DNA from 4 places in the Paenibacillus sp. JNUCC32 genome. Region 2 is predicted to be linked to each of the others. Evidence: riboswitches for the same ligand, from Rfam matches in the RefSeq annotation. Region 2 holds a riboswitch; each other region holds the start of a gene.

Region 1 (8,008 bases), 3.5 Mb from region 2:
ATGGTTTACTGTACACAAAATAGCGTCGACTCTATGCGAATTCGTTCTGAGGGCAAACCGGGAGTGGACGGGTGAAGGGAAGATGCTGTTTCGTTTATTCAACCGCTATAGCCCAGCTATGGGGGATCGACTGGAGGCAGCGCTTCTGGCGATTTATCGGGAGGACGATCCTGCGGACCTTATTGCAGTGACGGAGGAAGCGCTCAGCCCGTACGGAGGCAGGCTGCTGGTCGGTTATGAGGAATAAATAAGCCCTGCATAAAAAAGAGGGGGGTACATTAGCCGTGACGCTCGCCCGCCATAAGCAATAAGATAATAACGTGATTAACTCACGTCATTCTTTTAAATCCAGGAGGGATCTTCATGAGCGGAGCATACGGCGGCGCATGGGGCAATTCAGTAGGAACTATATTGGTTCTCTTTATCCTGCTCGTAATCATCTTGAGTGCTTGGGTTTAAACACCGTCAAATTCTTGCTTGCAATTGATAAAGGCCCGGCGCGTGCCGGGCCTTTATCTGTTGGAAAGGACCTTAAGTTTTGGCTTTGGGGGATGGGCTGTGGGCCGAAACCACCGCGGTCATGACCAGATGGCTGCTGTCGGATTGAATCGCATGTTGGAACGCGTCTTCGAGTGATCCGAACACCCGGGACAACGCCCCGTCCAATCGGCTGGCGTAATGTACGCTTCCACCGAATGTGCCCGCTGCCTTCGCACGATCCACTTCTGCGTAAATGACATCCATGTAATTGGCGCTACCCATCGGGTAAAGCGCGAATTGGCAGGCCGTTTCGATATCGGCGCGTTCCCCGATATCGTGGTTTAAGCGGGTCGAATCCTCATTCATATACGCATCGGCATCCGTATCGCCTGGGCAGCCGATAGAATAAGTACCGTTAAACACCGTGTGCACGCCGCTAGCCGCGGCATAAGCGAATATTGCTCTCGTCACATCAAACACATGCTCCGCACGGCCGCGAATACAAGTGCTTACATCATCCGTTTGGATCCAGACCTTATCCGAATCCACGGAACGAAGCGCTTCCGTGATCACTTCAACGAACCGATCCGTCATGGGAAATACCGAGAACCGGCAACCCACGATCCGGCTGGTTCCGCATACAAGCTCATTCATAAATTTTTTCCTCCCCATTGTATAAGTCCACGCAAAAAAACCGCACCCCATGAAGAAGTGCAGTTATGCCTACGCAAAGAAATAAACATAAATGCTACACTTCCCCACGCTAGTATGATCTAGATCGGGTGATAAGGGTTAACGGCGGTCCGCCGTCTCTCAGCACATGGCACCCCTAGTACAGCCAAACATCAAATATGCAGTTGGTATCAAGCCGGCTCCAAGAACTTCCGAAGATCAGAAGGCGAAAGGCCTGCTTCCTGTGTTATTGTATCGTTTTGCCGGCAGGTTTTCAATGGCAGGGCACCATAAAAAAGCCGCCTATTCCAATCCTCAGGGCTTGGGTAGGCGGCTTAGGCCGGCTATGGCTTACTTGTATACCTTCACGCGATCTTCAAGCGGCGCAAATTCTTTTTCACCCGGATCTGCAACCGGTTTGCCGAAAGGCATTTGAGCGATCAGCTTCCAGTTTTCCGGAATGTTCCATTCGGACTTCACTTTCTCGTCGATCAACGGGTTGTAATGCTGGAGGGATGCGCCCAGGCCTTCTGCCTCGAGGGACGTCCATACCACGAATTGCAGCATGCCGTTGGATTGGTTCGACCAGACAGGGAAATTGTCGGCATACAGCGCGAACTTTTGCTGCAGGTCGGCAACTACGTTATTGTCCTCGAAGAAGAGAACAGTGCCGTATCCAGCACGGAATGCACCCATTTTTTCAGCTGTGGATTTGAAAGCCTCTTCGTCTCCGACAACCTCTTTCAGAATGCCTTCGGTCAGGTTCCACAGTTTGTCATGCTGTTCGCCAAGCAGTACAACGACGCGTGCGCTTTGGGAGTTGAAAGAAGACGGAGTATATTTAACGGCTTCATTAACAATCTCCTGGATGAGTTCGTCGGAAATGACCGGGTCTTTGCTGATGGCATAATGGGAACGGCGATGCTTAAGTGCTGCTGAAAAATCTTTAGACATTGAAAAAAACCTCCTGATGTAATCATGTTTGCATAAGCCTGATAACAAAGATGTCCTTTAATTCAAGCAAATATGCATGTTGAGTTGAATTGCTGTCGTTGAATTATCATTTCACATTAACTTACGTTTAGTTAGAAATAATAATTATGTTAGCATATTAATATAACTTAGAGGGATTGTCAACGCTTCGAAGGAAAGTTAATTTATATTTTTTATACCCGGTTACTGAGAATTAAATCAGCTTCTACATACGTATGTATTTCGGGAACCGCGAATCCAAGCGGCTCAGCCTCGGTGATATAAAGTTTATCTCTGCGAAACTCCATATTATGAACAAATCATGAACAAATGATACTTGGATGAACAAATTAAATGATTTTGATTCTCAATTATACTTGTCGACTGAGAATGAGAATGATATAATCCATATCAGAACGCAATTGATAATCAATCTCAATGAGAATGGTTGGGGAATTGCTGACTGCCGGAGTTTCGACAGACATACGCATAGAAGGAAGAACCATGAAGATTAGATACTTATTCGCAGCCGTTGTGGTACTCTCCATAATCTCGTTATTTATTGGAGTTAAAGATATCTCGCCACTGGAACTGTTCTCGATGACAGAACAACAACAGCATATTATGCTTGAAAGCCGGATTCCACGGCTTGTCAGCCTCATCTTGGCGGGTGTCAGCATGAGTATCTGCGGATTGATCATGCAGCAGCTCAGCCGCAACAAGTTCGTATCGCCGACGACGGCGGGCACTATGGACTCCGCCAGATTGGGGATCTTGGTTGCCATGCTCGTCTTTACGACAAGCGGCCCGCTTATCAAAATGCTCGTGGCATTCGTATTCGCACTGGCAGGAACCTTTATCTTCATGAAGATACTGGATCGGATCAAGTTCAAGGACGCGATCTTCATCCCGCTGGTAGGGCTTATGTTCGGTAATATCGTCAGCTCGGTCGCGACCTTCTTTGCCTACAAATATGATCTTATACAGAATATGTCGGCTTGGCTGCAGGGCGATTTCTCCATGATCATGAAGGGCCAATATGAAATGCTGTATCTCAGTATCCCGCTTGTGATTCTGGCTTACCTGTTTGCCAACAAGTTTACGGTAGCCGGAATGGGAGAGGAATTCGCAACCAACCTGGGACTTCATTATCGGCGAGTCGTGAACCTGGGATTGGTCATCGTTGCGCTGGTTACGGCTTCCGTTGTGCTGACCGTCGGCGTGATTCCGTTCCTTGGTCTGATCATACCTAATATTGTTAGTCTGTACTTAGGGGACCACTTGAAAAAAAGCCTTTCGCATACCGCGCTGCTGGGGGCCGGGTTCGTACTGTTCTGTGACATCCTTGGCCGGATCATCATTTATCCCTATGAAATTCCGATTAGTCTGACCGTGGGCGTACTCGGAAGCGGTATATTCATTTTCTTACTGATGAGGAGAAAGGCTTATGACTTATAAAGCCAAACTCGGCCTGTTGGCCGCGGCGGCAATCATCCTGGTGGCAGTCTTTCTGTTCATTGATCTTGGCGGCAATTGGGATTACGCCCTTCCAAGACGAATCAAGAAGGTTCTTGCCATTATTCTGACCGGCGGGGCGATCGCTCTGTCTACCACGGTGTTTCAAACGGTCACGAATAACCGGATACTGACGCCAAGCGTGATGGGATTGGATTCCTTGTATATCCTGATCCAGACGACCGTGATCTTTGTCTTCGGCTCCTTCACGCTGTATAAACTGGGCAGCAATGTTAACTTTTTGATCAATGTCGGCGCGATGATCCTGTTCGCCGGGATCCTATATAAGATTTTGTTTCAGAGGGAAGGAAACAACATTTACTTCCTGCTGCTGATCGGCATGATATTTGGAACCCTGTTCTCCAGCATGTCTTCCTTTATGGAAGTGCTGATCGATCCGAACGAGTTCCAGTACGTGTCCGACAAGATGTTTGCCAGCTTCAACAATGTGAAGACCGAGCTTCTCATCCTGTCCGTCATTGTCGTTGCGCTGACCCTGCTGTATTTTGCCCGGTTTGCCAAGTACTTGAACGTGCTGTCGCTGGGTCGTGATCAGGCGATCAACCTTGGCGTAAACTATGATTACGTTGTGAAGAGGCTTCTGATCGTTGTCGCGGTTCTCATTTCGGTGGCCACCGCATTGGTAGGACCGATCACGTTCCTTGGACTGCTTGTGGTGAACGTCGCTTATGAATTCATGAAAACATACCGGCATTCACACTTAATCACGGCGTCCATTCTGATTAGCATTATCGCCTTGGTGGGCGGCCAGCTAGTGGTAGAGCGGGTGTTTACGTTCTCTACTACGCTAAGCGTCATCATCAACTTCATCGGCGGCGTTTACTTCATATACCTGCTACTAAAGGAGAGTAAAGCATGATCCAGGTTACGAACGTATCGAAAGTCTATGGCGGCAAAAAAGTCGTTGATAACGTGTCGGTTACGATCCCGAAAGGTCAAATTACGTCCTTTATCGGCCCGAACGGCGCCGGTAAGAGTACTTTGCTGTCCATGATAAGCAGACTAACGGGCAAGGACAGCGGTCAAATTACGGTGGACGGCAAAGAGGTCAGCCAATGGAAAAGCGGGGACCTGGCGAAGAAGGTTTCGATTCTGAAGCAATCGAACCATATCAGCCTCCGCCTGACGGTGCGCGAGCTTGTATCCTTCGGGCGTTTTCCATACTCCCAAGGCCGATTGAACGCGGAAGACGAGAAATTCGTGGATGAAGCCATCTCCTATATGGAGCTTGAGGATATGCAGCATAAATATCTTCATCAGCTCAGCGGCGGTCAGACCCAGCGTGCTTATATCGCGATGGTCATCGCCCAGAACACGGAGTATATCCTGCTGGATGAACCTCTGAACAATCTGGACATGAAACACTCCGTACAGATTATGAAGATTCTCCGAAAGCTTGTCGCCGACCTGAACAAAACGATCGTGATCGTGATTCATGACATCAACTTCGCTTCCTTCTATTCGGATTACATCGTGGCATTGAAGGACGGAGCGATTGAAAGCGAAGGGAAAACCGAGAACATCATTCAGAGCAATGTTCTTCGGGGCATCTACGACATGGACATCGAGATCGAAGAGATTAACGACAATCGGGTGTGCGTATACTACGGTTAATCGATAAGCGGGATTCGAAAATATGATATGGACTCCGGGAGATGCTGATGAAGCGTGCGAGCTTCACTCCCTGCACAAGGACTAGGCCGCCTTGGTCAAAGGACGGCATGGTTTCTTCTGTCCAAATTGAATTACATATTCAACCATAAATTCAAATATATGTTGAATCATAAAGATTTTAAATATAAAAAATGGGGTGTTAGGAATGAAAAAATGGTTGGCTTTATTTATGGTAGCAATGTTCACGCTTGTGCTCGCGGCTTGTGGGCAGGACGATAAAACTAGCGGTGCGGGTGGAGGCGACGCTGCGGGAGAAACGCCGCCTTCGTCCGAAGAAATCACGATTACCCATAAGCTGGGCGAAACGCCTGTCAAGAAAAATCCTTCCCGCGTCGTCGTATTCGATTTTGGCATTCTGGATTCCGTGGATAAATTGGGCGTTGAGGTTTTGGGCGTTCCGCAAGCGAATATCCCGGCATACCTGTCCAAATTCGAAGACAAGAAATATGAGAATGTGGGCAGCCTGAAAGAGCCTGACTTTGAGAAAATCAACAGCATCGATCCGGATCTGATCATTATTTCCGGCAGACAGCAGGATGCATACGAGGAACTCAGCAAAATTGCCCCGACGATCTTCCTGGGCGTGGACACAAGCAAATACATGGAATCCTTCAAAGAGAACATGAATACGCTGGGTCAAATTTTCGGTAAAGAAGCCGAAGTTGAAAAAGAGCTTGCCACGATCGACGAAAACATCAAGGCTTTGAACGAGAAAGCTACTGCAACCGGCAAGAAAGCCCTGATCATTCTGGCGAACGAAGGCAAAATCAGCGCATACGGCCCAGGCTCCCGTTTCGGCATTCTGCATGACGTGTTCGGTTTCGGTGCCGTCGATCCTAACATTGAAGTCAGCACGCATGGTAAAGATATTTCGAATGAATACATCGTTGAGATGAACCCGGATTATCTCTTTGTTGTGGACCGCGGTGCAGCGGTAGCCACGGGTGAAGGAGAATCAGGCGCCAAAGCGGTTGTCGAGAACGAACTTGTCAACACAACCAATGCCGCGAAAGAGGGCAACATCGTGTATTTGAACCCTGACTTCTGGTATCTGTCCGGCGGCGGATTGACATCCGTATCCGAAATGATCACGGAAGTAGACGCAGCCGTTAAATAGGCGGGCGCTAAGCTATGAATATGGAAGCACTGGAGTTTCTTGACGAAGCTCCGGTGTTTTATTTTTTTGCATTAGGGTAAGTGGATATCGGATAACAGACCCTAACGTTAAATAGATGTTAGTCAATCATGATATCGAATAATCGCAGCTTAGAAGAATCGATTAGGAGGTCATTCTTATGTTTCAAAATCAAATCTATATCGCGGGAAAATGGATTCAGACCGAGGAGCAGATGGATGTATATAACCCGGCGGACGGCACGGTTATCGGTACCGTATCCAAAGGCGGAATGAAGGAAGCCCGGCTTGCCGTCGATGCGGCCGCCGATGCTTTTCCGGCATGGTCCCGCAGAACGGCGAACGAGCGGGGAGAGCTGCTGCGCCGCTGGCATGAGCTGATCGCGGAACATACGGACGAATTGGCAAGGATTATGACCACGGAGCAGGGGAAACCGCTGAAGGAAGCGGCGGGCGAGATTCAATATGCCAACAGTTTCGTGGCATGGTACGCGGAAGAAGGCAAGCGAATCTACGGCGAGACCATCCCCGGATCATCCAGCCGCCAGCGCATCATTGTCACGAAGCAGCCTGTTGGCGTCGTTGCCGCCATCACGCCATGGAATTTCCCGGCCTCCATGATTACACGTAAGGTAGCGCCGGCCTTGGCGGCGGGGTGCACCGTGGTGATCAAACCATCCGGCGAGACGCCGTTCACGGCGATCAAGCTGGTGGAGCTAGCGGATCAAGCCGGCATTCCAGCCGGGGTCATTAACATCGTAACCGGGTCTTCAAGCGACATTTCCGGCGTGTGGCAAGAGGACAGCCGGGTTAGAAAGCTGTCTTTTACGGGATCCACCGAAGTAGGGAAACAGCTGATGGCCGGCGCGTCGGCCAACGTCAAGAAAATATCGTTGGAGCTTGGCGGCCATGCCCCGTTTATCGTGACCGATCAGGCGGACCTGGATCAAGCGGCTGCGGGATTGATTTCTTCCAAGTTCCGCAACGGGGGACAGACCTGCGTATGTGCCAACCGGGTTTATGTTCAGGCAGGGATCGCGGAGAAATTCGCTGCGAAGTTTACTGAGCTTGTCAAGCAATTGAAGGTGGGCAGCGGAATGGAGAAGGGGGTCGATATCGGTCCCTTGATTAATCGGGAAGCCGTGGATAAAGTCGCACGACAGATCAAGGATGCGAAAGAGAAAGGCGGCATCGTCTTGGCAGGCGGTCAAGCCCTGCCCGAGCTCGGCCGCAATTATGTGGAGCCCACGGTCATCATGAACGCTACGGACGACATGGAGTGCATGAACGAGGAGACCTTCGGCCCCCTTGCGCCGATTACCACTTTCGAAACGATAAACGAAGCAGTGCAGCGTGCCAATAACAGTCCGTATGGCTTGGCCGCCTATGTATTTACGCAAAATCTGGGTGAAGCGGTACGCATTGCCGAATCGTTGGATTACGGGATTGTAGGCGTGAATGATCCGGTGCCTTCGACAGCGCAAGCGCCGTTCGGCGGCTTTAAGGAGAGCGGGCTCGGCCGGGAAGGCGGACATTACGG
Region 2 (8,008 bases):
GGAGCGCAGCAAAGTGGATTTGCCGCAGCCGTTGCTGCCGATAAACACGGTGATTTTACCTATAGGCACGGTTAAATCCAGATTTTCGAATATAAAGTCTCCCCCGTAAGACAGACCCAATCCCTTTGCTTCCAGCGTATTCATGACGCTTTAGCTCCTTTCGGTTCTAGAATCGATTGCGGTTACGATACAGCAGGTAGAGGAAGAACGGCGCGCCGATCGCGGCGGTGAATACGCCTGCCGGCACGTCGCGCGGCAGAAAGGCCGTCCGTGCCACCAGGTCCGCGACGAGCAGCAGAATCGCACCGATCAGCGCGCTGACCGGAAGCACGCTTCCGAAGTTGGGTCCCACGAGCCTGCGGGCCATATGCGGCGCCATTAATCCGATAAAAGCAATGGCGCCGCCAATCGAGATGGCCGCTCCGGCCAGTGCAACGCTGAGTCCGATCAGAATCAGCCGCTGCTTCTGAACCTGCGCGCCCGTGCTGCTGGCCACGTCGTCTCCCAGGGCCTGGATATTCACATTTCTGGCTTGCAGCCAGGTTAGCGGAAGAAGAACGGCGACCCAAGGAAGCAAGGTCATTACGTCCTTATCCCAGGACATGCCGTAAATGCTGCCCGCCATGAAGGTAAGCGAACGGTCCGCCAGCTGCAGCGGTCCGGAGATGATCAGCATATAGGAGATCGATTTGATCGCGGCCGATACCCCGATTCCGATCAAGACGAGTCGCAGTGGCGATACGCCATTTTTCCAGGCAAGCACATACAGCAGTCCGGTAATGAAAAAAGCGCCGAGAATGGCGAAGAGCGGCATCCAATGGATGGATACGGCGCCCGTAAATATGAAGATGAAGAGAACCGCCCCCAGCGATGCTCCCTCCGTAATGCCGATGACATCCGGAGAAGCAAGCGGGTTGCGGATGACGCCTTGCAGAATAGCCCCCGCCACCGCGAGAGCCGCGCCGATCAGCACAGCAATGATAATACGGGGCAGCCTTAGCTGCATGACGATGACCTGCTCCATCGGGGAAGCGTCACCGAATAACGCTTTGACGACATGCAGCGGCGAAACAAACTGGCTGCCGGTTCCCGTGCTGATAATCATGGTTGCAATGCAAAGCACGAATAGGATCAGGCACACCCATAGGGTTCTTCGCTCCAGCATAAACGAGACTTTGGCGTTCCGGGAACGGAATATGCGGTGTTTACTCATTGTGCTCGCCTTCCTTTCCTGGCTATGTACACGAAGAACGGCACCCCGATGATTGCAGTCATCACGCCGACAGGGACTTCCTTCGGCATGGCAATGTATCTGGAGCCGAGATCGGCCGTCACCAGCAGGAGTGCGCCAAACACCGCACTGTAAGGTAGTATCCACCGATAATCATTTCCTATTAAATACCGAACGATATGAGGGATGATGATCCCTACGAATGCGATGGGTCCCGCCGCCGCTACGGAGCCGCCGGCCAGCAGGATGACGGCTGCAGCAGCTAACAGCTTGATGAGTGCGGTTTTTTGCCCGAGGCTCTGAGCGATGTCGTCTCCCATGGAGAGGGCGTTCAGATGCCGTCCCAGCAGCAGCGCAGCCAGCATGCCAACGGCCATGTACGGCCATACGGCGGTTAGCTGGTTCAAATCGCGTCCGGCTACCGAACCGACCAGCCATACCAGCACCTGATCGAACATTTTGCCGTCGGAGAGCATTAATCCTTGGGTCAGGGAGTGGAAGAAAGCGGCCATGGAAGCCCCTGCCAAGGTGATTTTGACCGGCGTCATGCCGTCCCTGCCGATGCTGCCGAGGAAGAATACGATACCGCCGCTGACGGCGGCTCCGATCAACGCGACCCAGGTAAGGGACTGAAGTCCGCCAATGCCCAGCCAGCCCGATGCCAGAATAATGAAGAAAGCCGCGCCGGAGTTCACGCCCAGCGTGCTCGGCGATGCAATCGGATTGCGCGTGATGACCTGCATGAGCGCACCCGCAACCGCAAGGCATGCCCCCACGGCGACGGCAATGAGCGCTCGAGGAAGCCTTGCCGTGAGAATGATCAGATGTTCGTTGCTTCCGTTAAAGTGAGTGAACGATTCCCATACCTGATGAAGAGGGATGTTCGTTACTCCGAATGCGATGCTGCCCATGACGGCAGCGGCCAGCGCCAATAGCGATATCAATAGTCCGAATACGCGCATATATGCTCACTTTCTTAAGTCCATGAATAATTAAGTTCATATGAATTTTAGGTGAAGGGACGTTATCTGTCAATGAGCTTGATAATCATTCTCACAAATATATTGATATTTTTCACGAAACCCTTTATAGTTTTGAATCAGTGATTGATAATGGTTTTCAAATAGCGGGATATGACACAAGGGGGATTTAGATAGGAATGGGAACAGGAATGGCAAAGAAACGGGCAAGAGGCATCAAGTTTAGCTTGCTGGCTCTGATCATGATCATGATTCTTGCGGGGTGCGGAGCAAGCCCGGCGCAAGAAGGGACAAGCAACGCGGGCGGCGACACGACGAATACCGCAGAGGGCAACAGCGGCGCTGCTGCCGGCGGCGAATCGTATGAAGTTACGCATGCCATGGGGACGGAAACGATCAAAGGAACGCCTCAAAAGGTCGTCGTCCTCACGAACGAAGGAACCGAGGCGCTTCTGGCCTTGGGCGTGAAGCCGGTAGGTGCCGTTAGATCCTGGACGGGGGATCCATGGTATCCACATATTAAAGACCAGATGGAAGGCGTTACCGTTGTCGGGGAAGAGAGCCAGCCGAACATCGAACTGATCGCCGGTCTGCAGCCTGACCTGATCATCGGCAACAAGATGCGTCAGGAAAAAGTATACGAGCAATTGAAGGCGATCGCGCCGACTGTTTTTGCCGAGGATCTTCGCGGCGAGTGGCAGAACAATTTTGAACTGTATGCCAAGGCGCTGAACAAAGTGTCGGAAGGCGAAGAACTTTTGGCTGCCTACGACAAGCGGATCCAGGAGTTTAAAGAGAAGGCCGGCAGCAAGCTTGACGAAACCGTCTCCGTGGTTCGTTTCATGGCAGGCAAGACCCGGGTGTACCATACCAATACGTTCTCGGGCGTTATTTTCGATAAAATCGGCATCGCCCGCAACGACATGACTAAGAATGCCAAGGACGATTTCGTGGACGAGATCACGAAGGAACGTCTGCCTGAGGTGGAAGCCGACAGACTGTTCTACTTCACTTATGAGACAGGGGATGGCGGCGCCAACCAGACCGAGCAGGAATGGATCAACGATCCGCTGTGGAAGAACCTGAACGTTGTGAAGAACGGTCAAGCCCACAAAGTGGATGACGCGATCTGGAATACGGCGGGCGGCATTCTGGCGGCCAACCTGATGATCGACCAGCTGCAGGAGTTTTACGGCATTCAGTAAGCAATGAAGACGGATGCTGAAGGCTAGTATCATCGTATAGCGGAAGATGCTAGGAACAAGCGGATAAAGGAGGCACTCCGAAAGATCTGGGATCTTTTGGGATGCCTCCTTTTTTAACATCGCGCGTCGGTAACATCGCGCGTCGAAGTACCGCCGGTATGCAGCTGCATGTCACATCGCTCGCCAGTACAGCCTAACCAACTCCGGGCATCATGCCGCTAACCATGACCTGTTAACGGACACCAGTTCCCTTATTTCCCTGATTAACCCCCGATTCTCAGATCAAACGGACACAGGATCCCTTATTACCGCAATAGACTGTCCTTTTGCCATCATATTCTATGAATAACGTATCTGGTGTCCGTTAGCCATCAAAAATTACGCCTATTCAGCTAAATAACGTATCCTCAGTCCGCTTGTCCTCGGGCAGTCACACCAAGACCAGTAGTCGCACAAGACCAGTAATAGCATCAATACCAGCCAGTCACCAAGGTACTCGTTAACGGACACCAGTTCCCTTATTTCCCTAATTAACCCGCGATTCTCAGATCAAACGGACACAGGATCCCTTATTTCCGCAATAGACTGTCCTTTTGCCATCATATTCTATGAATAACGTATCTGGTGTCCGTTAGCCATCAAAAATTACGCCTATTCAGCTAAATAACGTATCCTCAGTCCGCTAGTCCTCGAGCGGTCGCACCAAGACCAGTAGTAGCAACAAGACCAGTAGTAGCATCAATACCGTAGTCGCACCAAGAACAGTAGTCGCACAAGACCAGTAATAGCACCAAGACCAGTAGTCGCACCAAGACCAGTAGTCACACCAAGACCAGTAGTAGTACCAGGACCAGCAGTAGCACCAGCTATCTACTCCGAGTCCCCGAGTTTTCTACCTCTAACCCATAGCTACTCTAGTTATGCGGTTTTACATTCGTTTTGGTCGGCAGCCATCCATGCATACCCCAGGGACACCGAATCCACCCACGTCCTCCCTGTAATAACGCTTGACTTCACGGTACTTTTTACGACGTCTTCACCACGATCTCCGCCCCTGCAACATAGGTCATCGCTTTGATGTATTCCGGGTCTTGGGCACGCTGTTCCATTTCCACCGGAGTGAGGTCCTCCATTCGTGTCTGTACCCACCATAAGTTGCCGAACGGGTCCCGTACCCGTCCCACCCGATCGCCGAAGAACAAGGTCGTTGGCTCCGTCACCGAGACCGCACCTGCGGCCAGCGCTTGCCGATACACGTCATCGCAATCCTCAACATACAAACGGAGGTATGCCGGGCTATCCGGCCATTCCGGCTTTGCGTCAAACATCATGACGACGGCATCCCCGATTCGCACCTCGGCATGGCCGATGACACCATCGCCAACATAGACGCGGGCAAGCTCTTCGGCCCGAAAAGCCTGCTTGAGGAAATCGATCAGCGCTGCGGAGTTTCTTGAGATGATCCACGGCGTCACGGAGGTGTAGCCATCCGGAATGGGTTTAACCGCTTTCGGTTGGTTCGTCATAAATACGCTCGCTCCTTTAAATTTCATTTATTTGAATTGTGCTTATGCACTCATTATGCGGGGGCATATATGACAGCCGAGCGTCAGTGTTTCCGGAATGAGTTTGGGGTAGCCTGCGTTTTTATCTTGCGAAAAGACAGCCGCCACGGTACATCGTCACAATCACGCGGTCGGAGGAAGGTTCGAGCTTGAGGTTCCGTCCACAAACTGTTAACGTTTGACACCACCCTCAAACCTATGTACAGTATTAGACAAAAGAATAGGAAGTCCACTAGGGGAGCCGTTGGCGGCTGAGACAAGAGCGTATCTTGGACCCTTTGAACCTGATCTAGTTCGTACTAGCGTAGGAAAGTGGAGCCTTCGAATATGAGGTCTCGGTGCGTTTTTTTGGCGCACCCGGGCTTGTTGACGAAGCCGCTCCAGTTTTCGGGGCGGCTTTTTAGCGTTGTCTGAAAAGTCGTGTCTTACGGACTTCCTGCTCTTCAATATGTTGGAGGTGGGGACAAAGATGAGTTTCACGCAAGAGCTCCGTCAGCAGGCGGGAGGCATTTTTCAAGCAATCTTCGATCATCCCTTCGTAAAAGGCATTGCCGAGGGGAATCTGAAGCGGGAGCAGCTGATTCACTATGTGAAGCAGGATTTTGAGTATTTGAATGCCTACATGCGGATATACGGAATAGCCATATCCAAATCGATCAGCCGTGAAGAGATTGCGGCCTTTAACGAACAGATTTCATTCATTCTGCACAGCGAGGTGCACCCGCATCAGAATTTTTGCGCAGCCGCCGGGGTGACCTATGAAGAGCTTCAAGGATATCCGCTGGCTCCGTCCGCGCATCATTACATCCGTCATATGCTGACGGTGGCGCATGAGGGTAGTTTGGGGGAGATTATGGCCGTGCTGCTGCCGTGCCCATGGACGTACCTGGAGATTGGCCGCAAGCTGCTGAATGAGGTGAAGCCGGATGCCTCCCATCCGTTTTACGACTGGATTTCTTTCTACGGAAACCGGGGGGAAGACGCGACAGCCAAATTCCGCGACCGTCTCGATGCATGGGCGGATCGTGCGACGGCAGCCGAGCGGGAACGGATGAGGGAGCATTTCATGCTGAGCTGCCAGCTGGAGTATCTGTTCTGGGACATGGCTTATAAGCAGGAGGAGTGGCCGGTGCAGCTGGAGGCTGCGGTGCTGTAAGAGCAATGATCACAAGCACATGGAATTCCATTATAGCGAAGAGAGGCTGATATAAATGCATTCATGGGAAAAAGAGGTTTCGGCGCTTTTGACGAAGGTACAGCAGACGAGCCCCCTCGTTCACAATATGACGAACGTGGTGGTTACGAATTTTACGGCTAACGGCTTGTACGCGCTGGGCGCGTCGCCGGTGATGGCTTACGCGCCGGAGGAAGTGGCGGATATGGCCGCCATCGGAGGCGCGCTCGTATTGAACATCGGTACGCTGAACCGCGAGCTGGTGGATGCGATGATTATCGCCGGGCAATCGGCGAATGCCCATGGCGTGCCGGTGCTGCTGGACCCGGTCGGCGCGGGAGCGACCCGTTTTCGGACGGAGTCGGCGCTGCGGATCCTAAGCGAGGTGAAGGTTTCGCTCGTGCGCGGAAATGCGGCTGAAGTCGCTCACCTTATCGGGGAGATCCGCGAGATCAAGGGCGTAGACGCAGGCAATAGCGCAGGCAGCAATCATGCCGAGCTGGCCGTGCGGGCGGCGCGCGAGTTAGGCACGATCGTGGCCATTACCGGTGAAGAGGACGTGATTACCGATGGAACGGAAGTGCGCATCATTACCGGAGGGGATGCTCTGCTTACGAAGGTGACCGGCGCAGGCTGCCTGCTGACCTCGGTGCTGGGTGCCTTTGCCGCGGTGGAAGCAAACCTGCTGCTTGCAGGTACGGCGGGTCTGGCCTTCTATGGGGCCGCGGCGGCGAAAGCTGCTGAGCGAACGGCAGATCTGGGACCGGGAAGCTTCCAGATAACTTTCCTGGACGAGCTGGCGAAGCTTCATCCAGGATCGCTGGAAGGGTATGCCGCTGTGCTGGAAGCGGGAGCGGCGGCTGCCGGAGGCACGCGATGAGCGAGGCTCGCATACCCCGTGCCCTGACGATTGCCGGGTCTGACAGCGGTGGCGGCGCCGGCATTCAGGCCGATCTGAAAACCTTCCAGGAACTCGGCGTGTACGGCATGTCGGCGATTACCGCGATCACGGTGCAGAATACCTTGGGGGTTCACGGCGTATATCCGCTGCCACCCGAAGCAACTGCGGAGCAGATTGAAGCGGTTGGATCGGATCTCGGGATAGATGCATTGAAGACGGGCATGCTGTTCAACGCCGAGATCATTCGGCTGGTTGCTGACCGGATTCGGGCATTCGGCTGGGGGAAGGTCGTTGTCGATCCCGTGATGATCGCCAAGGGCGGAGCGGAGCTGCTGCAAAGCGAAGCGGTGGAGGCTTTAAGAGAAGATTTGCTGCCGCTGGCGTTGATTGTCACCCCCAATATACCGGAGGCCGAAGTATTGGCGGGGATGCGAATCCGCACGATGAACGATCGCAAAGAAGCGGCGAGACGTATTCATGCTCTTGGGCCCAGGATCGTAGTGATCAAAGGCGGTCATGACGAGGGAATCCTTGGAAGCGATGAAGGTACGGATCACGAAAGAGACAGGGGACCGGCTATAACGGCGGGTATGCAGCAGGAAGAGTTGCCTCAATCCGAAAGGACGCACGGTCTAACGAGAACTGCCATGCCTGCTGGGGAGTATAGGGGAGGCCGCCCGCTCTTTTCCAACGATGACGGTTATCCGGAAAGTCTTCCGGTCATCGACATCGTTTATGATGGTACGGCCTTCACAGATTTATATGGCAAACGAATTGATACCGTTCATACACATGGGACCGGCTGTACCTTCTCTGCGGCCATTACCGCAGGCCTAGCCCAAGGCTTGAGCGCACTCGATGCGATTCAGAGCGGGCGCTTATTCATTCAAGCCGCCATTGAGGACGGCTTAAACCTGGGGCAGGGGCAGGGGCCGACCAATCATTGGGCATA
Region 3 (8,008 bases), 2.3 Mb from region 2:
AGCCCTATGGTTCACTGGAAGAGGGCCAGCTCATTCTGAAGCAGCTGATGATTCATCTGCTGCGCTCGGATCTGGATGCGCCGGTGGTCAAAAAAGCAAGCAATCAGCTGTCCGAGGCGATCCATGAAATCGCGAATTACGTCCGCCAGCACCCGGGGGTTCCCCATCGGGTCGAGGATTTGGCGGCCAGAGCGGGGTTGTCTCCCCGCTACTTCTCGATCAAGTTCAAGGAGCTGATCGGCACGCCGGTGCAATCCTATATCATTCAGATGCGGATCGAGCGGGCGCAGCATCTGCTGCTGCATCAAGGGATGAACGTAACGGAAGTGGCCGACGCGCTGGGTTATCGGGATATTTTCTTCTTCAGCCGACAATTTAAGCAGTATACGGGCAAGAGCCCATCCGAAATTCGGTGATTCCCCGCCCTTCCATAACTTACCTGCTTGGTGGAAGGGGACTATGGGTTTCATAGCAAGCGATTTAGGGTAAAAACGACGTACAGTTTCATTTTAAGATATCAGAAAGTATAAATTCGAAGCAAGAGCCTTCCTGATATCGCAAGAAAAACTTCCGTTAAATGCGGTCTGTCTTCTATGCAAGTACGTCGATAGACGTTTTTCTTATGAAGGGGGGAGAGGGGAATGAGCCCAAGAAGACGGGTGCGTGGACGTTTCTTCAGTCGTGGCGGCTGCGGTATTTTCAGAAATCGCTTGCGCCGCATGAAGACAACGAATCCGGATCATCAGGACGTTTGGTTTTAAAGGACCTTGGCCTACATACGGGTGACGTTGAATCCCGTTATCATATACGCATTTCGCTGGAAACACGCAAAAGGGAGCTGACAAGCTCCCTTTTTTATTGGGATTAATTTTATAGGTCAGGACTCGGACTGCATTGCAAACATTTGATATATTGGGAATATACATAAAGCGCTTAAGAGCAAAGCTCGAAACAGATTAGGCATTATGGATATAGGAAGGGTGACGGGTGTGAAGGAGAAAGTGGCATCGACGGAGCCGGCGGTGATCCGGTGGTAACGGCGGGAGCAGGGAAGGTTGCGCTGGTCACGGGCGCGTCGAGCGGGTTCGGACTGCTGATCAGTCTGGAGCTGGCAAAAGCAGGTTATGACGTGGCCGCGGGTCTTCGCAGACCTGAGGCGGCAGCAGAGCTGTTGGCTCAGGCTGAACAAGCAGATGTTACCGGGCGTATTCACATCTTCCGATTGGATATATGTGCCGAGGAGCAGGTCAAGGCTGCTGCTTCGGCGCTGGAGCAGAAGTTCGGCCGCTTGGACGTGCTGGTGAACAACGCCGGCGAGGCGGTGGGCGGCATGGTGGAGGAAGTGCCGCTGGGGGGCTGGCGAAAGCAGATGGAGACGAATTTCTTCGGGACCGTATCGGTGACGCAGCATATGCTCCCGCTGCTGCGCAAGACCGGACGGTCCAAAATCGTTCTCATGAGCAGCATTAGCGGCAGGGTCGGCTTTCCGGGTTATGGTCCCTATGCGGCGTCCAAATTTGCGTTGGAGGGGTTCGGCGAGAGCCTGTCCATGGAGTTGATGCCCTTTGGCATCGATGTCGTGCTGGTCCAGCCCGGTGCCTACGGCACGCCGATCTGGAATAAGAGTTTTGGGGAGCTGGCGGTCAAGGAAGGATCACCCTACAGCGGTCTGCTGAAGGGCGTGCTGGACTATTCCGAGCGGACGGCCAGGGAAAGCGGAGATCCGCAGGAGGTAGCCCGTCTTGTGGCAAGCATATCGTCCATGACCAAACCGAGGTTCCGCTATACGCTGCCCCGAGGCACGCGGCTGACCGCGCGGATCAAGGGACTGCTGCCGGATCGGCTGTTTCAGCGGATCATTTACCGGCTGCTGAACAGGCGGTAATCCTTCATCCGTCGAATGTTTCATGGACTTAGCTTATAGCGCATGCTTGGAAGGCGAAAGGAATTACCCTTTTCGGGCTGTGGAAGGGTGCAGCAAACCGAGCAGTTCTCCCATCTTCACCTTGGAGCCCGGTTCCAAGTCACCGCGGGGTGTAAATGTGCCGTTCTCCGTCAAGAGCACGACGGTAGAGCCGAATTCAAAGTACGCAAGTTCGTCGCCAATGTCGTATTTCTTCACGCTCTCGTCGGCATAACGGATGCTGCTTACGTTCATGGCTCCGACCTTCACGACCGCAACTTCGCCGAATTCATGGGCAATATAGGTAATGAGGCGCTCGTTGCGGCTGAGCACGTTTCGGATATGGGTCATCGCAAAATCGTTCACGGGGTATACCCGGCCCTTCAAATGCTCGCTTTCCGCTTGAATGCCGGTTACCGGGGAATGTATGCGATGATAGTCGGTCGGGCTTAAATACAATACGAATGCATAACCGTTGATATAATTCTCCATTCTCGGTGACTTGGCGAGCAGCTCGCTCAGGGTATAATCCTGTCCCTTGACGCTGAGGATGGTGCCGGCGTTGACGGCGCACATCGCCGAAATCGTGGCATCGACGGGGCTTACCATGGCATCGGCGGTGTCGTCTATGGCGCGCAGGCCTATTTTTAACCGGCGGGAAAAGAATTCGTTCAACGAACGGTATTCGTGGATCTCCTTCTCCGCTTCATGCGCCGGGATTTGGTAGATTCGTATAAATGCAGGTATTAGATGACGGCTCAGCCGGCTGTGGGAACAATGCCCCATGATGCGGGACAGCCACTTGCGGGAGGACAGCTCGGTCATCAGACGCAGCAATTGTTTAGCCATGTCATTCTCCTTTGTGCATAGGTGTCGGCAATAAAACGTTGGTGGAAAAGCCAATCACTCTGATATTGACATAGAATGAGCCGGAAATCAATAAATAGCCATTTTTGAAAAAAGGTTCTTGCTAATTGGGGAACGAATGTGTATTTTAAGATTAACATGAAACCGAATAGGGAATACGGGGGCTTGAGTGAATCAGGCTGAGATTGCAGCTGCTATCCGCTGTTGACCGTTAATCTGAACTGGGTAATGCCAGCGTAGAGAATATCCGACCCTGCCTACATAGGGCCTATTTTTCCGTCTGCGCGTTTTTCCAGACGGTTTTTTGTTGTGTTTATACAAAAATAGCGGTGGAGAGGGGAATGTGTTGTTATGGGAACGTCAGTGCAGGAAAAATTGGGGGTACAGCCTAGAAAAGGGCTGCGTTTAAGCGATATTTTGGTGACGGTGCTGGTATCGCTGGTGCTTGGCGTCATTTATCATTTCTGGGGATCGGTTTACAATCTGCTGAAACCGCTGTTCTTCGAAGCGGATGAACTGTTATACGGCATGTGGTTCGCAGCGGCCACGCTCGCTTACCTGCTGATCCGCAAGCCGGGAGTGGCCATCATCGCGGAGGTGGCGGCGGCCCACGTGGAAGTGCTGTTCGGGAGCGGCTGGGGACTGACGCTGCTGCTGTACGGTCTCATTCAAGGGCTGGGCGCGGAATTGGTATTCGCGGCGTTCCGTTACCGGAGCACCTCGGCGTGGACGGTGGCGATTGCCGGGGCCGGCGCGGCGGTCGGCTCGATGGTGATGGACTTCTATTACAGTTATACCGATGATCTTCAGACCTGGATGTTCCTCGCCAAGTATGGCATGCGGATTCTCAGCGGCGCCGTCATTGCCGGCTTGCTCATGCTGCTGCTGGCCAAAGCGTTGGACCGTACGGGCGTCACATCCCTGCTGCGCCCTGCGTCCAAGAAGGATTATGAAGCACTGGATGATCCGCGTCATGTCTAAAACCGCCGCCCGCTTGGTTTCGTCTTCAACCGCGGAGGCGGTTACGGAGCAGGCCGTGCATGTGGAGGGATTGCGCCTGAAGTATCCGGGCGAGGAGCGTTTGATGTTTAAGGACTTGTCCTTCTCGGCTGCCCGCGGGGAAAAGGTGCTGCTGCTCGGTCCGAGCGGCTGCGGCAAATCCACGCTGCTTCAGGTGCTTAGCGGGATGATTCCCCGCGCCACGGAGGTGCCGATGAAATGCGAAGCCCAGCTGGTGCCTCGCTCTTGGGGATATGTATTCCAAGATCCGGATACCCAGTTCTGCATGCCGTACGTGGATGAAGAGCTGGCCTTCGTGCTGGAGAACCTCAGCGTTCCCCGCGACGAGATGAAGGAGCGAATGCAAGCCGTCCTGCATGAGGTTGGGCTTGACCTTCAGGAGCTGCATATGCCGATCGGTCATCTGTCGCAGGGGATGAAGCAGAGGCTTGCGCTGGCTTCGGCCCTTCTGCTGGAGCCGGAGGTGCTGTTCCTCGATGAGCCGTCCGCCCTGCTCGACCCGGAAGGCAGGGAGCAAATCTGGTCAGCGGTGAAGGCCGTATCGGAAGGGCGTACGCTGATTATCGTGGAGCACCGGATTGAAGAAATGGCCCAATACGTGGACCGCGTGGTGCTGTTCACCCCGGATGGCGCCATTCTGGGCGATGGTCCGCCGGCAGCGATATTCGCCGAATATGCGAGCGAGCTTCAGGCGTATGGCATCTGGTATCCCGGCGTATGGGAGGATTATGCGGAGTCTCGGGCAGGAAGGGAGCTGTTTGCTCCGGTAGACGCGCCAGGCGATGAGCTGGGAAGTCTCATGCCTGAGGCAGACTCATCGTATGCCCACCTTGGGGAGCCTGTCATTCGGTTAGATGATTTCCGGGGACTGCGATGGGAGAAACCGGTCGTCTCTCTTTCTTCGGCTGAGGTATATCCCGGAGATTTCATTGCGGTGATCGGGCCCAACGGCGCAGGCAAAAGCTCGTTGCTGCTCAGTTTGATGGGGCTCCTGCGCGCCGAAGGGACCTATGTGCTCTGCGGGGAGGAGGTCATCCAGGGCAAGCGCAGGACAGTGCGGAAGAAGAGAGAGCGGCAGCTGCGCCAAATCGGATTCGTGTTTCAGAATCCGGAGCTTCAGTTTCTGACGGAACGTATCGGCGATGAGGTGATGTACTCGCTGCTGGTGGACCATATGCCGCCGGAAGAAGCGAAGGCACGGGCCGACCGCTGCCTGGAACGCTTTGGGCTGGACGGCATGGATAACAGGCACCCGTACCAGCTGTCGACAGGCCAGAAGCGCCGGCTGAGCGTTGCCACGGCCATGGCAAGGCAGCCGGCCGTCCTGCTCCTGGATGAACCGACCTTCGGACAGGATGCGCGGAACACGTTCGCGATTCTGGAGATGTGCGAACGGCTGCGCCGCTCCGGAACCGCCATTCTCATGGTGACCCATGAAATGGAGATCGCGCAGCGGGCGGCCACGCACATCTGGGAGATTCGGGAAGGGCGGTTGACGTCAAGTTTGCCTTCCCCGCGCTGGTGTAGCGGGACGGAATCCGGACGGGAGACGGGCAATGCGAATCACGCCGATGCGTCGCGGGATACGCTGGCTGCATCCGGTCATCTCCATACGGGGGTGAATGCATGAATATATGGAATCCTGTGCGGATCACTTGGCTGCACCGGGCGAATCCGGTGGTGAAGCTGGGACTGATCTGTGCGCTGTTTTTTATGACGGTGCTGACCCATGATCTTGATTTCGTCATGTATCAGGCCTTTATCTTTATGATTTGCCTCGTGGTGCTCAGCGGGGTGAAGCCGTGGAAGATGCTGCTGTTTTTCATTCCGTTCCTGCTTGCCTTCATATCGTCCGCCTCTTCCATGATGCTGTTCGGTAAGGGGGAGACGATCTGGTGGGAATGGGGATTGTTCCGGGTATCGGAAGAAAGCTTCTATCGGGGACTGCATCTGGGCTTTAAGGGGATTGCCTTTGCGTCAGAAGGGCTGCTGCTCGTGACGACAACGTCCTCGGTGGATTTGTTCTACAGCCTGATGCAGAAGCTGAGGCTGGCGCCGAAGTATGCGTACAGCTTCATGGCCTCGATCCGGCTGCTGCCGATGGTCTGGGAGGAATATGTGATCCGCCGCCAGGCTTTGAAGGTACGGGGAGTCCGCCCGATTCGGGGAGTTCGCGGCATGGTGAACCGTGCAGGCATGTATGTGGTGCCGCTGCTGGCGCAAAGCATCCGCCGGGCACACCGGGTGGCTGCTGCGATGGAGGCGAAGCAATTTGACGGGGACCGGGCGAAGGCCCGAACGTATTATTACCCGTCACGATATTCCCGCTACGATCTTCTGGTCGTCGGTTTACTGGCAGCCGCCGCCTGCTGCGCCTATATTGCGGCCGGATATTTTCCTTGGTTCGGCATTGGCGACGTGCGGTTTGATTAAACCGTTGTTCTCCGGACAAGGGCCTGCTTACGGCTTGTAAGCAGGCTCTTTTTTTGTTGATAACTCCAGAGGGTCTGGATTTTATGCTGATTGAGGCGTTATAATACTAATGGTACCAATAAAGTATTTTCAGTACCAGAAAGAGGGTTTGGTCACTTGCGCGAGCGAATATTAAATGAAACGATCCGTTTGATTCAGCGGCAGGGGTTTACGTTTACGGTCAGTGATCTGGCCCGCGGCCTTGCGATTAGCAAACGGACGATTTATGAGCATTTTTCATCCAAGGAAGAAATCGTTGAGCATATCATTGACGGGATGATTCGTCACATCCAGCAGCGCGAACGCGAAATTGCGGCGGACGAGACGCTTACCGTTCTGGAGAAAATCCATCAGATCCTGATCTGCCTGCCTCAGGAGATGGAGAAGATGGATTTGGGGATGCTGCCGGATCTGAAGCGGTCGCATTATCCGCAGTGGGAGAAGCTGGACACCTTTTTCCGGGAAGAATGGGGCATTGTCACCGAGCTCATGGAGCAGGGCATGGCCGAGGGCAGCATCAAACGGATTCATATGCCGCTGTTCATCGACCTGTACCTTGGGTCGCTCCATCAGATTTACGATTCGAGGGCGACGGTGAAGCATCAACTGCCGCTGGGGGAGCTGCTGCAGTCCGTCATGGATATTTTATTGTTCGGCATTGCCGCTGAGAAACGGAAGGGGTCTTGAGATTATGCATTGGGTCTATCTAAGTTTGGCTATTCTGTTCGAGGTGGCGGGCACGCTGAACATGAAGCTGTCGGAAGGATTCAGCAAACCGCTGCCAAGCGTGCTGCTGGTCGTGTTCTATATTTGCAGCTTGAGCTTCCTGACATTGAGCCTGAAGCAGATTGAAATATCCGTGGCTTACGCGATCTGGTCGGGACTCGGGATCATGATCATTACGCTGATCGGTTACATGTTCTTTGCGGAGCAGATCAACGGGCTCAAGGTATTCTCGATTCTGCTGATCATCGCGGGCGTTGTGCTGCTCAATTTATCCGGCAGCGCGCATGCGCAGGATCAACCGAAGATGCACCAGTCCGGTCATTGAGGGCGAACAAGCTGGAAACTCCCCTTCAGAATGTTCCACACGGGAATCCAAAGTACCCCGGTGCTTTCCAGGGCAACATGGGAAACCTGGTGAGACTGAAGCCAATCCCGCAGCTGATACAGTTCGTTTGTAGTCGTTCCAAACGTTTTAACTGCTTGATTCGACTTTTGATTCAAAGGGGCCGGTTAAAACACAAGCAACAACCTAGCTTGATGAACGTCCAGACCGCAACAACGTTCTAAAATAGCGTCCATTGTGCATCCCTCACATTTAAAAGATGCGGGTCATGCAGCCTTCGATTTGTATTTTTGTACACGTGCTTCATGCGACACTCGGCGGTACGCAAGGCTGCAACAGATCAGTTTGTGGGGTTATTTTAGTTTGAGCGGTTATTTGAAGATGAATCTGAATATACCTTGGGGCCGTTGTTTCCAGTATATTAGAGTTATGGACGTAAAAAGAAAGGCGTGAATGACGTGGCTTCGAACATACTTCTTGTAGAGGATGACAGCTCGATTGGCGAGATGGTAGAGAGCTATTTGACGATGGAAGGTTTTCAGGTGGTGCTTGCCAAAGACGGAGAGGAGGCGCTCGAGCGGTTTGCGAAGCGAGATTATGACCTCGTACTGCTGGATATGATGCTGCCCAAGATCAGCGGCATGGATTTTCTTAAAAAAATCAGGGAGAAAAGCCAT
Region 4 (8,008 bases), 590 kb from region 2:
ATTAATGACCAGAAGATGTGGCCGCTGCAAGTGCTGCTCCAAAATATGCTGGTGGATCCCACGACAATGGGATCGGGAAGCGGCGGGGGATTTGCCTTCCAGGTGAACCGTCCGGTTCCGACGGAAACGTTGAAAATGGCAGCGGTCGTCATTGCTACCGTTCCAATCATGTTAGTGTATCCATTCCTGCAGAAGCACTTCGCCAAAGGGGCGATGGTGGGTTCCGTCAAGGAATGATCCGATATACGGTTTTCTTTTTCCAACATGGTCAGTCAGGAAAGAGGTATCATAAACAGGGAGGTCTAATGATGAAAAAAATGGATGCAAAGCCGAGCAAGTCGTTTTTAAAAATGTCGGGGGTGCTGCTCTTAGCAAGTTCGCTCTTGCTTAGCGCATGCGGCAGCCGCGGCGGGAGTCCCTCGAGCGGCAGCGAGGGCGGGACAGACAGCAGTGAACCTACAAGCATCACGATACAGACCTTGAATTATGCCACCGAATTCATAGACAACACCAATCCGCTTTGGAAAGAGCTGGAGAAACGCACCAATACCAAGTTGAATATTACGTGGTTGTCCCCATCCACGGCCGAAGAGAAAATCAATGTCATGCTTGCGTCCGGCGACCTTCCGGAGGTTACTTTCGTGGAAACGATGCAGAACCCGCAGCTGCAGAAGATGCTGAAGCAGGGAGTCTTCTGGGATCTGACCCCTTTTCTCAAAGACTACCCCAATTTAAATCGCGAAGAGCTGAAGGAAATGTGGGAAATCACCAAGGTGGACGGCAAGAACATCGTGATTCCGCGTTACTACCCAAGCTATGGGGGCGGGGTGTTCCCGATGATCCGCAAGGATTGGCTGGATGCCCTTCAGCTGGAAACGCCAAAAACGCTGGATGAGTTCCATAACGTGTTAAAGGCTTTCAAGGAACAGGATCCGAATGGTAACGGACAGGCGGATGAGATTCCGTATGCCGCTAATCCGAGCGCGCTCGCGTATATTTATAATATCTTTAATGAAACGCAAGGGGGCTGGAAGCTCCAGCCGGATAACACCCTGTCTCCGATTATTACGTCGGACGCGTCAAGGGAGGCCATGCTGTGGATCAAGCAGGCTTATGACGAGGGCCTGTTCCCCAAAGATTTTGCGATCATGAAGTTCTCCCAGGTGATGGATACGATGCGAAGCGCCAAGGCAGGGGTTGGCGGCATGTCCATGAACCATGCCTGGGTAACCGGCAAAGCCGTGAAGGATGTTGATCCCAAGGCGGATTTGATGCCGCTTGCTTACTTGGAGAATGCCAACGGGGTAAAGTATACGCCTTCAGGCTCCCCGTACTATGGCGTGTACCTCATTCCGAAGAAAGTGCCTGAGGCCAAGGTCAAGAAGATCCTCGAGTTCTTCGACTATGGCTACAGCCAAGAAGGAAACGAGATGCTGACCTACGGAATCGAAGGCGTCCATTACAATCTGGAGAACGGGAAGAAGGTCGCAACGCCGCAAGCCGTCACCGATAAGACGGGAGATGGAAACCTGAACAATATGATTCACCTCGTCAGCGACGATATGGCCATCAATGCGGTAGGGATGCCGGACGAGGTGTATGAACGAAACGTAGAGATCGTTACGGAGCGCAAGACGGTTAAGGTGCCGAATCCTTCAGGCGAGCTCTACTCCGAAGCCTATAACAAATACTATCCCGAGATTTCCAAGAAAGTAGAGGATATGCGGGTCATGGTCATTACCGGCAAGGAACCGGTTGAATCGTACGATAAATTGATCGAAACGATTAAAAGCGATCCGAAGATGAAGGAGATTACAGAGGAGATCTCGAAGGCGTATCAGGAGAAATTTGTGAAATAACCGAAATCCAAACCATAATGCGAGTGAGCTCGCATTGTGGTTTTTTTTGTTTCTTGGGACCTGTCCCTTTCAATTTTAGGCCCCTGATGTCTAACATCAAACATCCTATAATTTTACATTAAAGCATAAAATATTACATGAGGGGAGGACATAAAGTCATGAAAACGAAGGAAGGCATTAGGTTTGATATCGAGCAGGAAAGAAACAAGCTTCATAAAATGAAGCAGCGGTATCGTGATTTTAACCATCCTAAAGTCCTCAGGCAATCGATCGTGCTCGATGAACTGATTAACCAATATAACCGGTTCCTTAAAGAAAACAAACCGATTGCGTAAACAACCGGCTTGAATGGAACGGGAATTCTTTTTTTTATAGATCGTAAAGTCTAACCGCATTCTCGTAAAAAATCCTGCGAGCCTCGGAAACGGCCAGCCCGCGAAGCTCGGCCCATGCCGCCGCTGCGGAAGCCGTCATCTTAGGATGGGTCATCTGTCCGGTGAACGGGCCATCGAACGGCCAAGGGCCGTCGGTTTCGGTCATGACAAGATGCTCGGGATACATACGGGCAATATCGCGAATTTCATCCTCATAAAGAATGTCGGGCGTGAAGGAGATATAGCAGCCTTTATCCGCCATCCGCTGCAAGGTGTCACGGGAGCCTTTGAACCAATGGAAATGGGCGCGGGTGACGCCATATTTGTCGAGCAAATCACATGCGGTATCCGCATCTTCATATACAGCGTGCAGTATAACCGGTTTATGATGCCGCTTCGCAAATGCTATAAATTGCTCAAGCAGGCATTCGTAAGGGCGGTTATCCCACGGCCGACCCTCCGTTTCGGCTTCCAGCCTGGCATAATAGGGCAGGCCGACCTCTCCGACGGCAATCATGTCGTCGACATGATTAGCCATCCAATCCAGCAGCTCTTTGGTTTCTTCAGGGGAAGGGACGGGCTGTTCCGGATGATAACCGAATGCCGGCCGCACCAACGGTCCGTACTCCCTGGCCAGCTCCAGGTTTCGCTTGCTGGAAGCCAGGTTCATGGAAACGGAGATGATGGACTGAACTTCGCTTTTGCGGATATCCGCAAGAATCGTTTGCTGATCGGAGAAGGCATAAGAATCCAGATGAATATGGGCGTCCAGCAGAGGGAGATTCGTTTCCGTCTGCGTGAATGATTTCATCGTTACATCACCTCGCTTGTACGCCTCCGAGAAGCGCTCTTGAATAATGGATACAGGAGCTTAGGCATTTGTATCCTGCCTATGCGGCTCAACGCTTGTGCTGTTCTTCGCGCATGATGGCGGAGATTTCGGTTTTTAGCGCGATAAAGGACGGGGCGTTCAGGATGTCTTCCCTGCGCGGACGGGGAAAAGGGACCTCTACCCGTTTCAGGATCGTCCCGGGCCGCGCCGACAGGATATAGATGCTGTCCGAGAGCAGCAGCGCTTCCTCGATATGATGGGTAATCATCAGCACCGAACGGCGCGTATCCTCCCAGATATCGAGCAGCCAGCGCTGCATATCGCCGCGTGTCAGCGCGTCGAGCGCGCTGAACGGTTCGTCCAGGCACATAACCTCCTGCGGACTCATCAGCGCGCGCAGAAAGGCGGCCCGCTGCTGCATCCCCCCTGAAAGGGTATGCGGATACGCCTTCTCGAAGCCGGCAAGCCCGGCCCGTTCCATCCAGCTGCGGGCATTTTCCCTGGCGGCGGTTTTCGAGGTGCCTCTCAGCTCCTCGGGAAGGAGCACGTTGTCCTCCACCGTACGCCAAGGGAAGAGGGCCGGCTGTTGAGGCATATAGGCGATGCGGCCTTTCTCTCCGGTCACGTCCTGACCGTCCATGAGTACGGAGCCCGCATCCGGAGCCGTTAACCCCCCGATGATATGGAAGAGCGTGCTCTTTCCGCTGCCTGAAGGACCGATCAAGGAGACGAATTCCCCGGGCTGCACCTGAAGCGAAAGGCCATCCAGCACGTGCACTTCGCTGCGCCGTTCGCGGAAGGTGATATGAAGGCTGCGAACCTCAAGGGCAGGCGCTGGCGGGACCGCGGTAGATGACCGGCGCTGCCCGTCATGATCCGGCAGGGATACTTGATATGTCATGTCGCTAAACAGCCTCCTTTTATATAGGTTGGAAAATGTCCGTTCACCGTGGTTCTAGCCTTTTCGATTCCAGCGGATCAGGCGCTTCTCCAGCAGGGTGATCAACAGCACCATCAGCAGGCTGAGCAGGACGATGATCAGAATGGCAACAAACACCCGGTCCGTGCGGTAGCCGGATTTTTGCAGCATCATATAGTAGCCGATGCCCCGGTCCGAGCCGATCCATTCCCCGATCACCGCACCCATGACCGAATAGGTGGCCGCGATGCGGATCCCGGAGAAGATGGAGGGGAGCGCATGCGGCAGCTCCAGCTTGGTGAAGATCTGCCATGAAGTGGCTCCCGCCATCTGCATGTAATTCATCATGGTTCGGTCGGTACGCGCCAGTCCGTCCAGGGCGGCAACGGCTACGGGGAAGAAGCAGACCAGGGTAATCACGATAACCTTGGGCAGCATGCCGAAGCCGAACCAAATCATGAGGAGCGGGGCGAGAGCGATCGTCGGCACGTTCTGGCTAAGAATAAGAAGCGGATAGAGGGCTGTTTTGAGAAAAGGCACCAGATGCAGGGCCAACGAGATGACAAGGCCGATCGCCGTACCGATCATAAATCCGACCAGGGTTAATTGCAGCGTGGCCAGCGTATGCTGAAAAAGGCCGGAGGCGCCGGTGGCGGCTTCATGCCCGATGGCCGTCGGCGCCGGCAAAATATACGGCTCTATATCGAATACCGATACCGCGGCCTGCCATACCGTCAAAAAGAAAAGGACCGCCGCAGCGGGCGGCCAAACGGAGCTCCACCAGCCTTTTCTCATGGACGGTATTTCTCAGTCAGCTTATCCATGCTGATGCCGCCCGGATGGTGCGCGATTTTGACCTGGGATATGACGCTGGGACTTCCCGCTTTCACCAGCGCCTCATGCATGCGCTCAACGATTTTCAGCAGCTCGGAAAGCTCTCCTTCCAAGGTGGTTTCGAGCGCATGGACCTCGTATTTCACGCCCGACTCCTGAATGACCCGAATCGCTTCATCCACATAAGGAATGCTGTCGCCTCCATCCGGCGTTCTGGGTATCACTTGTATGCTCAAGAGGGTGTTTGCCATCTAAACTCATCCTTTCATGCAAGCTATATTGTAATGGAAGAGAGGCAGCCTGCCGGACAGGCCGTCTCTCTTCCAAATTAAATGCATCCTATGGTTTCTCCGGTAAAAATTCATTGGTGAAGGCGCTGTCCGCATCAAGCTCCTTCTCGAGCAGCTTGCGTTCAAACATCCAGTCTGCATACCCCGACCATACTTCGGCTTTCTGCTCGCCCCAGCGGGCAGCATCATCCTGATAGCGGGGACTCAGCCATTTCTGGCTGGCATGAACCAGCTCGGCATCCAGTTCGGGAACGGCCTTCGTCAGCAGGGCAGCCGCATCCTCAGGATGTTGAATCGCATAGTCGTATCCTTTTGAGGTCGCCCGCATGAATGCTTTGACAAGCTCCGGGTCCTCCTGGATCAGCTTCTCGTTCGTTACGATCACCGGCGTGTAATAGTCAAGCTGCTCGGAGTAGTCCTTCACATAGATCATGTCGAGCGGCTCGTTCCGGAGCTCGGCTTCGATACCGGTCCAGGCATAGAAGATCCAGGCAAAATCAATATCGCGTTTGACGGCCGTAAAATAATCGGCATCGCCCATGTTAACCATATTTACTTTGCTGACATCGGCACCGTCGATCTCCATGATGGATTTCATGACGGCTTCCTCAACAGGCGAGCCCCAGCCGCCGTAGGATTTCCCTTCAAAATCGCCAGCCTTGACGATCCCCTTGTCCTTGGGGGCGGCAAAGCCGGATGTATTATGCTGAATAATCGCCGCAATGGAGACAAGCGGCAGGCCTTGGGTTCTGGCAAGCGTGACGCCTTCCTGGTAGCTGATGCCAAACGGCACCTTGCCGGATGCGACCAGCGTATCCGTTCCGCCGGCCCCCGGCTGGACGATCTGGACGTTAAGCCCTTCTTCCTCATAATACCCGAGCTCCTTGGCTGCATACAGTCCGGTGTGGTTCGTGTTGGCCGACCAATCGAGCATCAGCTGTACGTCGCGGAGCTTTTCGGCCGCCTGGCCGTCTGCGCCTTCGGTACCTGTATTTTCGTTCTGTCCGCCTGTACCGCATCCCGCCGCAACCATCAGCAGGGCGCAAGCGAGAAGCAGCGCCATCCATTTTCCCTTCTTCATCTTGTCTTCTCTCCTTTGAATTCTCTTTCTCTTTCTATGACCTCGTTAACTCCACAAAAAAAGCGCCCTGAATGATATCAGGACGCATGACGGCGTAAGTGTATACCACGGCAAATCATAGCTGCCGCAAACATGGACTTCCTACGCTGGCATTACCCAGATCAGGTGTAAGGGTCAGTATCATCGGATACACTCTCAGCCGGCCAAATTCCAGCTCCCCCGGGATTTATGAAGTTTCGGACGTTACATCCGTTATTATAGTCCTAACGCAAAGACCTGTCTAGTTCGGAAGGGGATGCGAACGAGGCAGGTCTTCGTATTGGACATGGCTTGTGCGGTTGGAAGAATGAACCCCGTTAACCATTCACGGGATGAAGCATTTTGATAGGATCCTGTTCGCCAGCGGTTAGCGCTGGAAGAACTCAATCCATTCTCCTTCGGGACCGTGGACGAAGAAATAGCGGTACCCGTTCGGAAGCGTTACGATTTCCTCGTCAAGATGAGGTACGGCCAGTCCCTGTACGCGCACATATTCCGCTTCGATGTTATCGGTGCTGACGGCGAAATGATGGACGGTGCCTTCTGCGGGAAGCGTGTCGCTGTAACCCTGGATAAGCTCGATTTCCGTTTCGTCGCTGCCGTTAAATCCGAGGAATGCCAGCTGGATGACGCCATTGGTATGGGTAAGGCGATCCTTCAGTTCAAGTCCGACGACGGTTGTGTAAAAAGCAATCGTGGCTTCAAGGTCCCGGACGACAATGCCGACATGATCCAATCGTTTCTGTGACAAGGCTAAACACCCTTTCCGATTCATATGAGATATGACTGAAATATTATCATATAATTCCTATACGTCAAGTGGGTCTTGAGGACGGAAAGCTTTTGGAGCGCGATGGTTTAATAGAGTAGAATCGATGGTCTTTCTTTCACTTCCTCATCTTTACTTTTAGGTGGGTAAAAAGTATCATGAGAACTATAACTATTAATTCAAAAGACCTAACAAACAAGCATTGAAGAAAGCTTGCCTTTTGGCCGAGGAGGAATGCTTATGAGTCCAACTCCAGCAGATCATCTGTGGATTCGACTCGCCATCATATATGCATTCATTCAGATAATGACCGTTCTGTGGATGCCTGATGCTTTATTGCTTCAGCGTGTTCTAGTCATTATGGCTTCCGCTGCCGCTTCCGTCTATTTACTACGGATCAGTCGGCATTACGAGCCGCATCTTCGAAGGTTTTGGCTTATCGCAAGTGCCGGGCTGATGGCGGATGCCTCGGCTCGAATCATCGATGCTTGTTATTTTTGGCTGGGGAAAGAGAGCGCTTCCCGGACAATTTTGACTCAATTATTCTGGGGATTCGAAATCATCCTGTTTGCAGGTGCCCTCATTTATTTGTTCCGGCACGTACAAGGTTCGTTTCGGGGAGTGCGGTTTATGCTGGATATCGTGATCGTTGGCATAACGGTCATGACGGTAGGCTGGGAATATTTCATCAAGCCCGAGCTTACCGGTTTGGCGAATGAAGCCATATGGGGAAAGCTGTGGGTGGACATGCTGTACCCGCTGTGCGCAACGGTGCTTATTTTCTTCACCTTGGTGTTGTATTTTAACACAGGACAGTTAAGGAAACGGGCAGTCTTCCTGATGTGCCTCGGCGGGAGCATGTACATTGCCGCCGATGTTCTGCATATGTATCTCGTCGATTATAAGGGTGTTGAAGTTCGTTCATACCTGTACCCACTGTATACGTTATCGGTATTCATCATTGGTTTGGCAGGAGGGCGGTCAGCTCCCGATGCCCGAAATCAATCGTTG

The links. Region 2 has a riboswitch for thiamine pyrophosphate ahead of tenA (thiaminase II). Riboswitches for the same ligand answer to the same signal wherever they lie in the genome.
Region 1: another riboswitch for thiamine pyrophosphate. It lies ahead of JNUCC32_RS04390 (YkoF family thiamine/hydroxymethylpyrimidine-binding protein); the one in region 2 lies ahead of tenA (thiaminase II).
Region 3: another riboswitch for thiamine pyrophosphate. It lies ahead of JNUCC32_RS29915 (ECF transporter S component); the one in region 2 lies ahead of tenA (thiaminase II).
Region 4: another riboswitch for thiamine pyrophosphate. It lies ahead of JNUCC32_RS22175 (ABC transporter substrate-binding protein); the one in region 2 lies ahead of tenA (thiaminase II).

What each region holds. Positions count from the first base shown of each region.
Region 1 is NZ_CP062260.1:956,594-964,601, forward strand. Features, by position in the region: gene JNUCC32_RS04380 (nucleotidyltransferase domain-containing protein) at 1-247, shown strand, start outside; gene JNUCC32_RS04385 (hypothetical protein) at 364-459, shown strand; gene JNUCC32_RS04390 (YkoF family thiamine/hydroxymethylpyrimidine-binding protein) at 532-1,134, opposite strand; TPP riboswitch at 1,219-1,321, opposite strand; gene JNUCC32_RS04395 (nitroreductase family protein) at 1,504-2,106, opposite strand; gene JNUCC32_RS04400 (ABC transporter permease) at 2,629-3,582, shown strand; gene JNUCC32_RS04405 (iron chelate uptake ABC transporter family permease subunit) at 3,572-4,519, shown strand; gene JNUCC32_RS04410 (iron ABC transporter ATP-binding protein) at 4,516-5,274, shown strand; gene JNUCC32_RS04415 (siderophore ABC transporter substrate-binding protein) at 5,480-6,451, shown strand; gene JNUCC32_RS04420 (NAD-dependent succinate-semialdehyde dehydrogenase) at 6,630-8,008, shown strand, end outside.
Region 2 is NZ_CP062260.1:4,412,379-4,420,386, reverse strand. Features, by position in the region: gene JNUCC32_RS19755 (ABC transporter ATP-binding protein) at 1-144, opposite strand, end outside; gene JNUCC32_RS19750 (FecCD family ABC transporter permease) at 167-1,213, opposite strand; gene JNUCC32_RS19745 (FecCD family ABC transporter permease) at 1,210-2,193, opposite strand; gene JNUCC32_RS19740 (ABC transporter substrate-binding protein) at 2,391-3,416, shown strand; gene JNUCC32_RS19735 (VOC family protein) at 4,442-4,942, opposite strand; TPP riboswitch at 5,206-5,309, shown strand; gene tenA (thiaminase II) at 5,451-6,137, shown strand; gene thiM (hydroxyethylthiazole kinase) at 6,193-7,035, shown strand; gene thiD (bifunctional hydroxymethylpyrimidine kinase/phosphomethylpyrimidine kinase) at 7,032-8,008, shown strand, end outside.
Region 3 is NZ_CP062260.1:6,720,464-6,728,471, forward strand. Features, by position in the region: gene JNUCC32_RS29900 (helix-turn-helix domain-containing protein) at 1-416, shown strand, start outside; gene JNUCC32_RS29905 (SDR family oxidoreductase) at 1,031-1,885, shown strand; gene asd (archaetidylserine decarboxylase) at 1,949-2,752, opposite strand; TPP riboswitch at 2,918-3,030, shown strand; gene JNUCC32_RS29915 (ECF transporter S component) at 3,122-3,751, shown strand; gene JNUCC32_RS29920 (ABC transporter ATP-binding protein) at 3,744-5,420, shown strand; gene JNUCC32_RS29925 (energy-coupling factor transporter transmembrane component T family protein) at 5,417-6,223, shown strand; gene JNUCC32_RS29930 (TetR/AcrR family transcriptional regulator) at 6,380-6,949, shown strand; gene JNUCC32_RS29935 (DMT family transporter) at 6,954-7,313, shown strand; gene JNUCC32_RS29940 (response regulator transcription factor) at 7,838-8,008, shown strand, end outside.
Region 4 is NZ_CP062260.1:4,998,995-5,007,002, reverse strand. Features, by position in the region: gene JNUCC32_RS22210 (carbohydrate ABC transporter permease) at 1-237, shown strand, start outside; gene JNUCC32_RS22205 (extracellular solute-binding protein) at 309-1,859, shown strand; gene JNUCC32_RS22200 (aspartyl-phosphate phosphatase Spo0E family protein) at 2,018-2,194, shown strand; gene JNUCC32_RS22195 (TatD family hydrolase) at 2,229-3,044, opposite strand; gene JNUCC32_RS22190 (ABC transporter ATP-binding protein) at 3,133-3,966, opposite strand; gene JNUCC32_RS22185 (ABC transporter permease) at 4,021-4,779, opposite strand; gene JNUCC32_RS22180 (MTH1187 family thiamine-binding protein) at 4,776-5,069, opposite strand; gene JNUCC32_RS22175 (ABC transporter substrate-binding protein) at 5,158-6,189, opposite strand; TPP riboswitch at 6,311-6,420, opposite strand; gene JNUCC32_RS22170 (VOC family protein) at 6,596-6,979, opposite strand; gene JNUCC32_RS22165 (GGDEF domain-containing protein) at 7,238-8,008, shown strand, end outside.